2 regions of the Tropicimonas aquimaris genome follow, and region 2 is predicted to be linked to the other one. Evidence: riboswitches for the same ligand, from Rfam matches in the RefSeq annotation. Region 2 holds a riboswitch; the other holds the start of a gene.

Region 1 (7,123 bases), on a different contig from region 2:
TGGCCATGCCCGACGTCGAGGTCGTCGGCGCCGGCAATTGCGCCGGTCAGCCATGCCTTGACGGTCACGGCGGCCTCCGGGAGCTCACGTCGCTTCGCCAGCTCCGCGGCGAGCGCGGAAGAGAGCGTGCAGCCGGTTCCGTGCGTGTTGGCCGTGGGCACCCTCGGCCCTTCGAGCCAGATGGTTTCGTTGCCCGAGGCGAGCAGGTCCGGGCTCGCTCCGCCCCCGAGATGACCGCCCTTGAGCAACACCGCCTCGGGGCCGAGCCCAAGCAGCGCCTTGACCTGGCGCTCCATCTCGGCGCGGGTATCGGCCACATCGCAGCCGAGCAGCGCCGCCGCTTCCGGCAGGTTGGGGGTGAGCAGGGTGGCCCGCGGCAGAAGCCGGGACCGCAGGCTGCCCACCGCATCTTCCGGCAAGAGCGGGTGTCCGCCCTTTGCCACCATCACCGGGTCGAGCACCACCGGCCCTGCGAACCCCGCGATGGCGTCGGCCACGGCCTCGGCGATCTCCGCGCTCGCGATCATGCCGATCTTGATCGCATCGACGCGGATGTCTTCGAAGATGGCGGCGATCTGCTGCGCCACGAAACCCGGCGGCACGAGGTGCACCCCGCTGACGCCGGTCGTGTTCTGGGCCGTCAACGCGGTGAGGGCGGCCATGCCGTAGACACCGCGCGCCGAGAACGCCTTGAGATCCGCCTGGATGCCGGCGCCGCCCGACGGGTCGGAACCGGCGATGCTCAGAGCCGTTGCAACGCTCATGCCATGCCCTCGTTCACGGCCGCGAGCAGCCCGCGCGCCGCGTCTTTCGGGTCGGGCTTGCCGCAGATCGCGGAGACCACGGCCAGCCCAGCCGCTCCGGCCCGCAGAACCTCGGCCGCGTGGCGTGCTTCCAGCCCGCCGATGGCGACGGCCGGCACCGCCGACAGCGCCACCATTCGCGCCAGCCCGTCAAACCCGATGGGCTCGGCGTGATCGGGCTTGGTCGCCGTGCCGAAGACCGGCCCGGCGCCGAGGTAATCCACCAGCACGGGGTCGACGGCGCGGACGTGGGCCTCGGTCTCGACCGAAAGCCCCAGCACCATGTCCGGCCCGATGGCGGCGCGCGCAGCCGCGGGGGCAAGATCGCCCTGCCCCACGTGCAGCCCGTCGGCACCGAGCGCGACTGCGGCCTCGACGTCGTCGTTTACCACAAGATGCGCGCCGCTGCCGGCAAGCGCCGCCTGAAGCTCGCGGCAAAGCGCGATCCGCTCCGCTGTCGTCGCCACCTTGTGGCGCAGCTGGACCGTTCGCACACCGCCGGCCACCGCCGCCCGTGCCGTCTCGACCATACCGGTCGCACCGCAGAGGTCCGGGTCCAGCACGAGATAGACTGAAAGATCGAGCGCGCGCCTCATGCCGCGCGTACCCGCGCCGCGCCGAGGCTCTCGGGACCGACAGCCATCAGGGCATCGAGGAAAGCCACAGAAAAGCTGCCGGGTCCGGACACTCCGTCGCCCGCCATCTCCCCGGCCGCCGCGAAATGCGCCAGCGCGCCCACGGTGGCGTCCAGCGGATCCTCCACCACCGCCGCATAGGCGCCGACGAGGCAGGTCAGCGCACATCCGGTCGCCGTCACGCGCGGCATCATTGGCGAGCCGCCGGTGATCCAGACCCCGCGCGCCCCGTCGGTCACAAAGTCGACCGCGCCGGTCACGGCGACGACCGATCCGGCCTCCTGCGCCACCTTGCGCGCCGCCGCCTCTGCCGCCTGCACGCTGTCGCCGGCATCGACCCCCTGCCCGCTGCTGCTCTCTCCGGCGATCGCCAGGATCTCCGAGGCGTTGCCGCGCACGATCGTCGGCCGCAGTTGCATCAGCTTCGTAGTCGTCTCGCGGCGCAGACCGGTTGCGAAACAGGCCACCGGATCAAGCACCCAGGGCTTGCCCGCCCCCGTCGCACCGTCAATCGCCTCGACCATGCCCGCAACCCATCGCGGGCTCAGCGTGCCGATGTTCACCGTCAGCGCCCCGGCAACCGCCGCGAACTCCCCCGATTCCTCGGCGTCGTGCACCATCGCCGGCGCCGCGCCGGCGGCGAGCAGCACGTTGGCGGCGAAGTTCATCGCGACATAGTTGGTGATGCACTGCACCAGTGGCGCGCCGGCGCGCATGGCCTCGAGCGATCGGGACGGGGATGTCATCTTTTGCCTCCTCGGGCGGAGGCAAAGCGGGAAAGGGATGGTCTACGCCTGTCCGCTCCCGACTCCCTCCGCCAGCATCATCTGGTTCAGGTTCAAAGGGTGCTTCTCAGACCGCTCGCGCGGACGCCCCTGTCGATGGTGCCGGACAAGAACAGATTGCCCCGCGGTTGTCACGGGGCAATCGACGCATTTCCGGCGGCGGGCCGTCAGGCGAGCTTCATCTCCTGGATCGCATCGCGCACGATGAGTTTGGCGGAGGTCGCCTCCTGCACCTGTTCCACGGTCACGCCGGGGCCGGTCTCGCGAAGCACGAGGCCCTCCTCGGTGGGCTGGATCACCGCCATCTCGGTCACGATCAGGCTGATCCGGCGCAGCGCCGTCAGCGGCAGCGTGCATTCCGGCACGATCTTGGGCTTGCCCTTCTGGGTGTGGACCATCGCCACGACAACGCGCTTGGCGCCGGACACGAGATCCATCGCGCCGCCCATGCCCGGCACCATCTTGCCCGGAACCATCCAGTTGGCGAGGTAGCCGCGCTCGTCCACCTGCAGCCCGCCGAGGACCGTCATGTCGAGGTGGCCACCGCGGATCAGCCCGAAGGACATCGCCGAATCGATCGACGCCGCGCCGGGCACCGCGGTCACGAAGGCACCGCCGGCATCGGTGAGGTCGGCATCCTCCATTCCCTCCGGGGGCCGCGCCCCAAGGCCAATCACTCCGTTCTCGGCCTGAAAGAACACATCCACATCGTCCGGCAGGAAATTGGCTACCATCGAGGGCAGCCCGATCCCGAGGTTCACCAGCATGCCGTCCTTCACCTCGAGCGCGACCCGGCGGGCAATGATCTCCTTGGCGTCCATCTCAGTGCTCCCGTTCCAGAAGATGATCGACCAGCACGCCGGGCGTCTTGACGGCATCCGGTGGAATGGCACCGACCGGCAGGATCGTGTGCGGCTCTGCAATCACCGTATCGGCGGCGAGAGCCATCACCGGGTTGAAGTTATGGGCGGTCAGCGAATATTCGAGGTTTCCTTTGTAGTCGGCCGATTTCGCCGCGATCAGGGCGAAGTCGCCGCGGATCGGCGTCTCCAGCAGGAAACGCTTGCCCTCGACCTCGACCACCCGTTTGCCCTCCTCGACCGACGTGCCGAGACCCGTCGCCGTCAGCACCCCGCCCAGCCCGACGCCGCCCGCGCGGATCCGCTCGACCAGCGTCCCCTGTGGCACCAGGTCGACGTCGATCTCGCCGGAGATCATCTTGGCCTGGGTCTCGGGGTTCAGCCCGATGTGGCTGACGATGGCCCGCGCGATCAGTCCCGCCGTCACCAACTTGCCGATCCCGGTGCCGGGCATGGCAGTGTCGTTGGCGACCACAGTGAACCCGCCGACGCCTCGCGCCACCAGCGCGTCGATCAGACGATGCGGGCTGCCCACGCCCATGAATCCGCCGATCAGGAGTGTCGATCCCTCAGGGATCAGCTCCGCGGCCGCCTCGACCTTCGTGGCTGTCTTCATCACCTGCTCCTCTGGGGTCCGGCCGCATGCCGGCAGTCGCTCCGCCGATAATGGTCCGAGATGACCCTGCCGTGTCATAGACAGCATGTCGCAACTTGCGGGCGGCCGGACGATGCTCCAGAACCGGTCGAACAGCAGCACGAGGACCGCCATGACACCGCTCCACGGCCTGAAAGTCGTCGAACTCGCCCGCATCCTCGCCGGCCCCTGGATCGGCCAGGCACTGGCGGACCTCGGCGCCGAGGTGATCAAGGTCGAGGCGCCGGAGGGAGACGACACCCGCCGCTGGGGCCCGCCCTTCATCGAGCGCGACGGCGACCGGTCCGCCGCCTACTTCTACGCCGCCAACCGCGGGAAGCGCTCCGTCACCGCCGATTTCCGCACCCCGGAAGGCCAGGAAAAGGTCCGCGCGCTGGTGCGGGACGCCGACATTCTGATCGAGAACTTCAAGGTCGGCGGCCTTGCCAAGTACGGGCTCGACTATGCGAACCTGCGCAACCTGAACCCGCGCCTCGTCTATTGCTCGATCACCGGCTTCGGCCAGACCGGCCCCTACGCCAGCCGCGCCGGCTACGATTTCCTGATCCAGGGCATGTCCGGCCTGATGTCGGTCACCGGAGAGCCCGACCGGCAGCCGCAGAAGGTGGGCGTTGCGGTGACCGACATCGTCACCGGACTCTACGGCGCGATCGGAATCCTCGCGGCCATCGAACAGCGTCACAGCACCGGGCGCGGCCAGCACATCGACCTCGCCCTTCTCGATTGCGCCACAGCGATGATGGCCAATCAGGCGATGAACTGCCTCGCCACCGGCATCGCCCCCGAGCGCCGCGGCAACGCGCATCCCAACATCGTGCCCTACCAGGTCTTCCCGACCTCCGACGGCCATATCATCGTGGCGGTCGGCAACGACGGCCAGTTCCGCCGCTTCTGCGAGGTCCTCGGTCAGCCGGCGCTCGCCGAGCATCCGCATTACGCCACCAACCCGGCCCGTGTCGCCAACCGCGAAGCGCTCACCGCCTTCCTCGAGCCCCTCACGGCAGCCCGCCCCGGCGCGGACCTGCTCGCGGCGCTGGAGGCCGCCACCGTCCCCGCAGGGCCGATCAACGACATGGCCGCCGTCTTCGAGGACCCGCAGGTCATCGCCCGTGGCCTCCGGATCACCCCCGAAGGCATCCCCGGCGTGCGCGGCCCGTGGAACTTCTCCGAGGCCGACCTCGCCCTGGACCGCACCGCACCGACGCTGCCCCAACCGGATTGACGCCGGAGCCGCGCGCGTCGTCCGTCTTCTGCTGTCCCGAAATATCCCCGCCGGAGGCTCCCGAACCCGACGCGAACGCGCGGCCGGGCGTCTCAGCCGCGGAACACATCCTCGTAGGTCTGGCGCAGCAGCTTCTTCTGCACCTTGCCCATGGAGTTGCGCGGCAACTCATCCACGATCACGTAGTGCCGCGGCTGCTTGAACCGCGCCAACTTGCCGCCGATCTCCGCCTCGATATCGAGCACGTCGAGCTTGGCGCCGGCCTCCGGCACCAGCACCGCCACGACGCTCTCGCCCAGGTCGGGATGCGGCGCGCCGATCACCGCGCTCTCCAGCACCCCCGGCTGCTCGTCCAGCACCTGCTCCACGTCCACCGGATAGACATTGAAACCGCCGGAAATGATCAGGTCCTTGCCGCGGCCGACGATCGTCACGTAACCGTCGTCGCCCTGCACACCGAGATCGCCGGTGAGGAAGAACCCGTCGGGCCGCAATTCCTCGGCGGTTTTCTCCGGCATCCGCCAGTAGCCCTGGAAGACGTTCGCCCCCCGCACCTCGATCATGCCGGCCTCGCCCACGGGCAGCGTGTCGCCGCTGTCGGGATCGGTGATGCGCAGTTCCACCCCGGGCAGCGGCAAGCCCACCGTCCCGGCACGGCGCTCTCCCTCGTAGGGGTTGGACGTGTTCACGTTGGTCTCGGTCGTCCCATAGCGCTGGATGATCCGATGCCCCGTGCGTTCCTCGAACGCGCGGTGCGTCTCGGGCAGCATCGGCCTGGAGCCCGTAATGAACAGCCGCATGTTGGCGCAGCGCTCCCGGGTAAAGCCGGGGTGGTCCAGCAGCCGCGTGTAGAAGGTCGGCACCCCCATCAGGCTCGTGGCCTGCGGCAGGGCCTCGAGCACCGCGTTCAGATCGAACCGCGGCAGAAAAATCATGGCCCCGCCGGCCAGCAGCATGACGTTGGCGGCGACGAAAAGCCCGTTGCCGTGAAAGATCGGCAGCGCGTGGATCAGCACGTCCTCGGCGGTGAAGCGCCAGTAATCCTTGAGCACCCGGGCGTTGGACAGCAGGTTGCGCTGACTCAGCATCACCCCCTTGGAGAGGCCGGTCGTGCCCGACGAATAGAGCAGTGCTGCCAGATCGTCGTCGCTGCGGTCGCAGGGGTCGAAATGCCCGGGCAGCCCCACTGCAAGATCCGGGAAACTGCCGCTTCCGTCGGCCTCCAACGTCTCATAGCGAACTGCAATGCGGTCGCAATGGTGGCGTAACTCGTCGCGCGCATCCGACCGGCCGAGCATCATCGCGGCGCCGGAATTCTCGACGAAATTGCAGACCTCGTGCGGGGTATATCCGGTGTTCAGCGGCAGGAACACGACGCCCGCCATGATGCAGGCGGCGTAGACGCCCAGCGCCTCGGGAGACTTGTCCACCTGCACGGCCAGCCGGTCTCCGGGCTTCAGTCCGGCAGACACAAGGGCATGAGCGTACCGGGCGGCGGTGGAGAGGAATCCACGGTGCGTCAGGACTGTTCCATCGCCGAGGATCAGGAAGGGCGTGTCCCTGTCGATATGAGGCGCAAGAAGGGCGTCGTGCAGCGGATTGGGCATCGGCGGGCCTTTGGGTGACTGGAGATGCCCGACACCTACCCCCGGCCCGCCTCAAAGGGCAAGGCGGCGGAATGCGCTCCCAACCGGGTCGCTTCGCCGCGCCCAGCCCCCATCAGGGAAACCCCGCGGTGGCGAAGTTCGACCATTGCGTAACGGGGGCGGCCAGCGCAACGAACGACCCCGAGGCCTGGGCAACCGGCGGGTGTTGATAACTAATTTGACCAAATTCTCAGCGGGCCGCCATCATATGACGCAAGGTCAATGCGTGGAGAACACATTCAGGAAGTTCATCCCAAGAGCTGAATCGGTCAGACCATAAGAAACTGAATTAAAACAAAAATAACACGAAAAGCCAAAGCAGATAGCGCTCACTCTGCGACATCCGGTCACCCGGGAATGCCAAAAGCACCCTTCAGGGTCTATGCGAGTCGTGTGGATAACTTTGTGGAGGCAATTCCGCGCTCAAGGACCTTACGGCGCTGCGACGCAGCATGTTGCTGATGCGCAACGGGACATCCGTGCGCATCAGAAAATCCGCCTAGAGACGCGGCAATGC
Region 2 (7,123 bases):
CCGACGGGCCGAGGAGCGCGGTGATCGGCGCGGTGAAGGTGATGTCGGCCGAAAGTTCGAAGTCACCCTGTACAAGTCTCAGGCGCTCAAGTTGCAGCATGCAGGCGACCTCCCCGGTCGAAGACCCAGAACAGCCCGAGGCTGAGGGCCAGCAATAGCAGCGCCGCGGCCCGCGCGCTCTCCATCTGGTAGCTGCCCATCAGGCGATAGATCTGCAGGGGCAGGGTTGAGTTGTCGCCATCGGCAAAGAGCGTGATCACCCCGAGGTCGCCCATGGAGAGCGCCGCCGTCAGGCCGGCGGCGAAGCCGAGGGGGCGGCGCAGGCGCGGCAGGTAGACGATGCGCCAGAGGTGCCAGCCGCTCAGGCCAAGCGAGGCGGCGAGGCGCCCGTAGTCGCGGCGCGCACCCTCCAGCCCCGGCCTAAGGATCCGGATGACGAAGGGCAACGCCATGAGCGCGTTGACCAGCATCGTCACCGGCAGGGCGGCGTCCCCGGGGCGGATGACGGGTTGAAGAAGCAGGAAGTACCCCGTGCCCAGTACCAGTCCGGAGACGGAGATGCCCATGAGTGCCGCCGTCTCCCCCGCGCCGGTCAGCAACGGCAGCGCCAGTGCGAGGGTCAGGGCAGTGGCACCAAGGGCGAGCGCGAGCGACCGGGCGGCTGCGGCCCAGACCTCGGGTGGCATCTGTGCGAGACCGGGCAGGCCGGCGAGGGCGACGGAGAGAAGCGGCAGCAGCAGGAAACCCGCCGCCAACGTGATCCAGAGGCTGTCGGCCAGACGGGCCGCGACGCCGGTTCCGTCCCAGCGGTCGATCTGCCGGTCGAGGCCCACGCCGAAGCCGCCTTTCGGAGCGAGGCGCAGGGCGAAGGCGCCCGCGGCCAGCCCGAGAGCCAGTTGCAGCGCGGCGAGGGTCGCAGCCTTGCCGAGATCGAAATCGAAGCGGAACGCCTGGTAGATGGCGAGTTCCACGGTGGTCGCGCGCGGCCCGCCGCCGAGCGTCAGCGCCACGGCGAAAGAGCCGAGACAGATCACGAAGATGACCGTGAAAGCGCCGGGGCAGATGCGGCGCAGCATCGGCCATTCCAGCACCCGCCAGACCGGCGCGCCGAGCGAGGCCGCGAGCCGGAAGCGTTCGGCCGGGATGTCCTGCCAGCCCTGGAGCAACAGGCGCACCGCCAGCGGCAGGTTGAAGAAGACATGGGCGAGGATCACGCCGTGATATCCGTAGATATCGAGCCTCGGCAGGCCGAGTGGCGCGCCGATCTGGTTGATCAGCCCGCGTCCGCCGAATACGGCCAGCAAACCGAGGATCGCCACGATGACCGGCAGGATGAAGGGCGCGCCCATCAGCGCGATCAGCGCAACCCGCCCCGGAAAGCTGCGGCGGGAGAGCGCCCGCGCCACCGGCACGGCCAGCGCGACCGAGAGCCCGGCGGAGAACGCCGCCTGCCAGAGCGTGAAGCGCAACGCCGCCCAGTCGGCCGGCCCGAGCGTTCCCGGGCCGCCCCCGCGCCAGAGCACCGCGGCCACGGGGAGGAGGACCATCCCCGCAACCAGCGTTGCAGTGCTTATTGCGACAGCGCGCTGCGCCATGCCTCGATGGCCTCGTCCCGCATCGCCGCGGCTTCATCCTCGCTGTAGAACAGCACCTTTTCGGGGACCGGCAGGTCCTGGAACCCGTCCGGCCAGGCGTCCTTGGGGAGTGCCGCCGGGAAGGACCAGTTGGAGGTCGGGATCATGGACTGGAACTCCTCGGTGAGGATGAACGCCATGAACTGGTCCGCGAGGTCGGGATTGTCTGTCCCGGCCAGTTTCGCGGCCAGTTCGACCATGAAGTAATGTCCTTCCTCGAAGATCGCCGCCGACTTTGTCAGGTCTTCCTCTGCGATGATGTGATAGGCCGGCGAGGTCGTATAGCTCAGCACCATGTCGGCCTCACCATCGGTGAACATGCCGTAGCTCTCGGACCAGCCCTTGGTGACGGTCACGATCTTCGGTGCGAGCTTGGCCCAGGCGTCAGCGGCCTCGTCGCCGTAGACGTGGTTCACCCAGAGCACCAGCGCCAGGCCCGAGATCGAGCTGCGCGGGTCCTGGATCACCAGCCGCAGGTCGTCCGGCGCCTCCAGCAGCGCGTCGAAGCTGGTGAGCGGCTCGGTGATCTTGGTATTGTCATAGATGAAGGCCGTGTGTGAGTAGTTGAACGGCAGGAACGTGTCGTCCGACCAGTCGACCGGCAGCGTCAGCGCCGACGTGTCGAGCCCATGCGGTGCGAAGAGCCCGCTTTCGCGCGCCTTCTTGGTGATGTCGGAGTTGAAGCCGATGGCCACGTCGGCCTCGGTCTTCTCGCCTTCGAGCAGCAGGCGGGGCAGCAGTTCACCGGTCTTGTAGACGAGGTCGCAGCCGCAGCGTTCCTCGAAGGCCGTCTCGATGCCGGGACCGGGGCCCCATTCGGAGGCGAAGTAATCGGGTGCGTAAACGGTGAGTGTGGGCGTCTCGGCCACCGCGGAGGTGGCGAATATCAGGCCCGCAACAAGAGGATATGCCTTCATGGCAGACTCCTTGGGTTGTGGGCGGAGTTTGGACGGCTTGGGAGTGTCGACCTTTCCTCCGCCGGTTCTAACCGGTTCAGGTTCAACGGGTTCGCGATAGGCATCTCAGCTCTCAGAGCACCCCGAGGTGGGTCTCAACTAGTGCACCTGGATCATTCAAACAAGGGCGAATGCGGCTGCCTCTGCCGACCGAACGGGCCCCGCCTCGGCGACCGCAACAGCGGAGCTTGGCTCGTCGAGATCGTCACGTCGCTCATACGCCGAGAATAAGATCTGGTCACCTGAGCGACTTCGACGTTTTGGAGCTCGTAGCGGTTGAGGCCTGAGCGTCAGATCGGCCCTTGTCGCGCAGCGTGTTCAGCGCCTCTTGGACCGCCCCCCATGCCTCGCCTAACCTCGAGAGGGTATCTGGGTTTTCTCAAAGGGCTTGGAGATAGCGCAAAGAGGGTTCTCTTGTCCGAGGTCGAAATCATCACCGATGGCGACCGCCGCCGTCGTTGGTTCGCTGCCGGGCAGTTTCGGATCGTCGAGGAGACGTTTTTTGGTGGAATGCCGCAGCCAGTTCACCGTTGCGACCAAGACGCCACTCCATGCGACGAAGCTCGACCTCCGAACCCGGATTGCGGCAATCTTCCTCGTTTTGACGTCCTCCAAGGGAATCTCGTCGGTCTTGATGGCGCGTATTCTGGGCGTGAACCAGAAGACAGCGTGGAAACTGGGTCACGCACTCCGGGAAATGATGGACAATCGGCAGGGAATCGCCGGGCGGTTGTCGGGTGGCCTTCCATCGAGCGAGACCACAATCGTCTGGAAGCCGATCCCGGTCGTGGACCAGATGCAAGGCCTTCTCTGCGACGCCGTCGGCCGTCAGCTACGACGGAAGCCCTCATGGGGGCTTCAGTGGCCATGATCCCCGAAGGAGAAGGTCTCCGCTTGGAGCTCTTCCGAGACATTTACAGGCGAGATGCTGCGCAAGCACAGTTGCTTGGTCAGGCGGCGACCTGAAGGAGCGGACGCAGGGCATCCTCTACCCTTATGCGGTACGCTTGATCGAGCGGCAGGAGCGGGCGAGGCGCTGCGATGCTCCCGAAACCGAGGCTCTCCGCGATCGCGAACATCACCCGGAAGCTCCCGAACTCCCGGAACAGCGCCCAGAGGGGAGCGAATGCATGGTCGATGCGCTCAGCTTCGGCCGCATTCCCCGCCTGGGCCGCACGATTGAGCGCGAGTGCGGGTTCCGGTAAGAGACCGGCCACCACGCTATACCAGCAGGCACCGCCAGCGAGCAGGGCATCTTTCGCACCCCAGTCGCCGCTGTAGCCGATGGCGAAGCCCTCCGGCGTCATGGCCCGCAGGCGCTGCATCTCGCCCGCATAGTCGCCGTCCGCAGCCAGTGGCATCTTCACCGCGGTCACGTTCGGAAGCTCAGCCAATCGCGCGATCAGCTCCGGGCTGAGGGTGAATTTCGTGGTGCTCGGGTTGTTGTATATGCACAGGGGCAGCTCGCCCGCCGCAGCGACGGCCTCGAAATGGCGGAACACCTCCTCGTCGGTCAGCGGCTGGTAGGACATGGGCGCGAGAAGCAGGCCGTCTACGCCGGCCCACCTGGCGTTGCGTGCGAGGTCCTCGGCGACATCGGTTGTGAGAGCGCCGACACCGACGATGAGCGGGGTCCGTCCCGCCACGCACTCCACGGCGGCCCGCAGCGTGTGCTTGCGCGCCTCCGGCGTCAGGTAGGCGTATCCGCCAGTGCTGCCGAGAAGCCCGATCGAATCCGCACCCGCTTCCACGATCCGCTCGAGGAAGCTTTGTAGAAGCTCTGGCTTCAGCTCTCCCTTGGCGTCGGCAGGCGTGAGCGGGAAGGCCGACAGGCCGGTGAACAAGGTCATGAGGCTTTCTCCTTCAAAAAACGGGATAAGAGCAAGCACAGGCCGGCGAACCCGAGGAAGGCGGCCAAGACGCCTTCGATCCCGTGCCGGGCGCTGCGATAGAGGTGGATCATCGGCGCTGTCGAGAACAAGAGCGCATATGCTTCTTTTCGTGGATAATTAGGCAAATCAATTGGTAGTTCTCGGGAGTTACTCCGGGGCTGCGGATTGATTTCCGGGTCTCGCAGTGGAGGCTCCAGCAATGTGTGCCTCCATGTCTGCCTGCATCACATGGATAGCGCTGGTCAGGACCGGCGAAAAAGCTTGTTCGAGGATCGCACGGCCTGCGTAGGCTGGCCTCAGGATTGAGACGCTGTTGCTTACGCGTGGGCGGAACTTTCGCAAGACAAGTTGTCTGCGGTTCGCCCCTTTGAGCACATAGTCATGAGCGGTGATCATGTCGCAAAGCATGTAGCAAAAACCTTCGGACACGAACTCGAGGCCTGAGAGATGTGTTCGCAACTCCAGACGCTTGTTGAAATGTGCTCCGAAGGAAGCGAATGCCGCCTCAGTCTGCGTGGCAGTTGTATGCTCTTCAAACAGCACAGCCATCGGTAGGCCATCGAGATCTTCCGGCGTGATCTCCGCTTGATCGGCAAGAGCATCACCGGCAGGCAGGACGCAGACGCATTCCAGGTCGAAATCGATCTGATCGATGGAGGCCCGCCGCGCCGGCGTTTCGGCAAAGCCGATGTCGAATTGCTGGGACGCGATCAGGTCTTCGATGATGTCGGAGGAGCGCATGATCAATGAAAGATCGACCCCACGCTTGTCGGCCAGAAACTTGGCAAGAAGACGCGGAATGAAATGACCCGAGGCCGCCGGATGACAAGCGACCCGTAGGCGGCCGGCTTCGAGCGAGCCGATCTTGCTGAGCGTCTGCTTGGTACGGTCTATTCGAGCGAGGATGGCCTCGGCCTCCTCGAGGAAGTAACGAGCTTCGGGCGTGGGCGTCACCTTGCCAGGTTCCCGAATGAACAGCGGAAAACCGAGCTCTGCCTCCAGCGTCGCGATCATCGTGCTCACTGCAGGCTGGGTCCGGCCGACCGTCCGGGCTGCGCGCGAGATTGATCCACTGCGCATGACTTCCCGGAAAGTGGTGAGTTGACGGATCGAGAGGTTCATTTCCTGCGCATAAAGCAAATTTATGGTTTCAGAAAAATAATCAAATTGATTTAATGACCCCTGTCCAGTGGAATTCACCGAAAGCTGCGCCGGCAGAGCGTTGCACCGGGGGACGCCATGGACACCTTCTCGAAGTACTTGCTTACTGGCCTGATCGGCGTCGTCGCGCTCGGTCAGTTCGTTCAGGTTATCACGCGCTACGTTCTGCAGATCCCGGTCATGGGGTTGGAAGAGACGATGCTCTACCCAACCGTCTGGCTCTACATGCTGGGCGCGGTGAATGCTTCGCGTGAAAACACCCATATCCGTGCCAACGTCCTCGAGATCTGGCTGACCACCGAGCGACAGCACACGGTGCTCGCAATCTTCGGCGAGATCATCAGCCTGATCGTAGGCCTCTGGTTGCTGAGCTGGGCGTGGGACTTCACCAGGTACTCCTGGCGCGTCTGGAAGGAGAGCCCGACCCTCTACATCCCGACCTTCTATTCCGACATCGCGCTCTTTGTCGGGCTGACGCTGATGATGGTCTACACCGCCTGGCACCTGCTGGGCCATATCCGCAGCCTGACCAAGGAGACAGCCCGATGATCGAGATTGCGCTCCTTGCCATTGCCGTCCTTGTGCTGACGCTCACGCTGGGTGTTCCGCTTCCCTACTGCTTCGGCGCGGCGCTCATGGTGATGTATTTCATCGGCGACGTGACGATGAAGGGCATGATGCTTTGGGGTTTCCAGCAGCTTGGAAACCCGGTCCTGCTGGCCATTCCCCTCTTCGTACTCGCCGGAACGATCATGTCGGAAAGCGGGATCGCAGCCTCGCTACTGCGCTTCGTCAACGCCTTCATAGGCCATGTGCGCGGCGGGCTGGGCGTCGTCGCGGCAGTCTCCTGCGCGGTGATCGGCGCCATCTCCGGCTCCGGTCTCACCGGTATCGCTGCGATCGGCCCGCTGCTCATCCCCGAGATGGAAAAGCGCGGCTACCCGCGTGAATACGCCACCGCGCTGATCGCCAATTCCTCGATCCTCGGCCTGCTCATCCCGCCTTCGGTCACGATGATCGTCTATGGCTGGGTCACCGACACCTCGATCCTTGCGTGTTTTCTTGCGACGTTGGGGCCGGGCCTGCTCATCATGTTCAACTTCTCGGTCGTCAACCTGTGGATGAGCCGCAAGTTCGACCTGAAGCTCGACGAGAAGCCAAGTTTCAACGAGTTGTCCAAAGAGGTCGCCCGGCGCGGCTTCAACGCGACGCCCGCACTGCTGATGCCGGTGATGATCCTCGGCGGCATCTATGGCGGCATCATGACGCCCACCGAGGCGGCCGCGCTCGCCGTGATCTACGCCATCCCGGTCGGCTTCTTCGTCTACAAGGGGCTGCGGTGGGAGAACTTCCTCGGCGCCGGCAAGGAAGCCGCGACCGCCGTGGGCGCGATCATGGTGATGATCCTGTTCTCGATGATCCTCGGCCAGATGTTTGTCTACGAGAGCATCCCGCAGCAGCTGGTCAGCGCGATCTTCGG

The links. A riboswitch is a leader RNA that binds a small molecule or an ion and turns the genes downstream of it on or off. The one in region 2 is predicted to bind thiamine pyrophosphate.
Region 1: another riboswitch for thiamine pyrophosphate. It lies ahead of thiM (hydroxyethylthiazole kinase); the one in region 2 lies ahead of ACFQ2S_RS23510 (thiamine ABC transporter substrate-binding protein).

What each region holds. Positions count from the first base shown of each region.
Region 1 is NZ_JBHTJT010000031.1:67,644-74,766, reverse strand. It holds gene thiD (bifunctional hydroxymethylpyrimidine kinase/phosphomethylpyrimidine kinase) at 1-764, opposite strand, end outside; gene thiE (thiamine phosphate synthase) at 761-1,399, opposite strand; gene thiM (hydroxyethylthiazole kinase) at 1,396-2,184, opposite strand; TPP riboswitch at 2,231-2,325, opposite strand; gene ACFQ2S_RS14995 (3-oxoacid CoA-transferase subunit B) at 2,391-3,044, opposite strand; gene ACFQ2S_RS14990 (3-oxoacid CoA-transferase subunit A) at 3,046-3,699, opposite strand; gene ACFQ2S_RS14985 (CaiB/BaiF CoA transferase family protein) at 3,851-4,960, shown strand; gene ACFQ2S_RS14980 (malonate--CoA ligase) at 5,053-6,567, opposite strand; gene gltX (glutamate--tRNA ligase) at 7,106-7,123, opposite strand, start outside.
Region 2 is NZ_JBHTJT010000060.1:45,532-52,654, reverse strand. It holds gene ACFQ2S_RS23520 (thiamine ABC transporter ATP-binding protein) at 1-100, opposite strand, end outside; gene ACFQ2S_RS23515 (ABC transporter permease subunit) at 87-1,595, opposite strand; gene ACFQ2S_RS23510 (thiamine ABC transporter substrate-binding protein) at 1,571-2,551, opposite strand; TPP riboswitch at 2,588-2,686, opposite strand; partial or broken gene ACFQ2S_RS23505 (IS1595 family transposase) at 3,099-3,303, shown strand; gene ACFQ2S_RS23500 (dihydrodipicolinate synthase family protein) at 3,541-4,440, opposite strand; gene ACFQ2S_RS23495 (LysR family transcriptional regulator) at 4,630-5,682, opposite strand; gene ACFQ2S_RS23490 (TRAP transporter small permease) at 5,722-6,192, shown strand; gene ACFQ2S_RS23485 (TRAP transporter large permease) at 6,189-7,123, shown strand, end outside.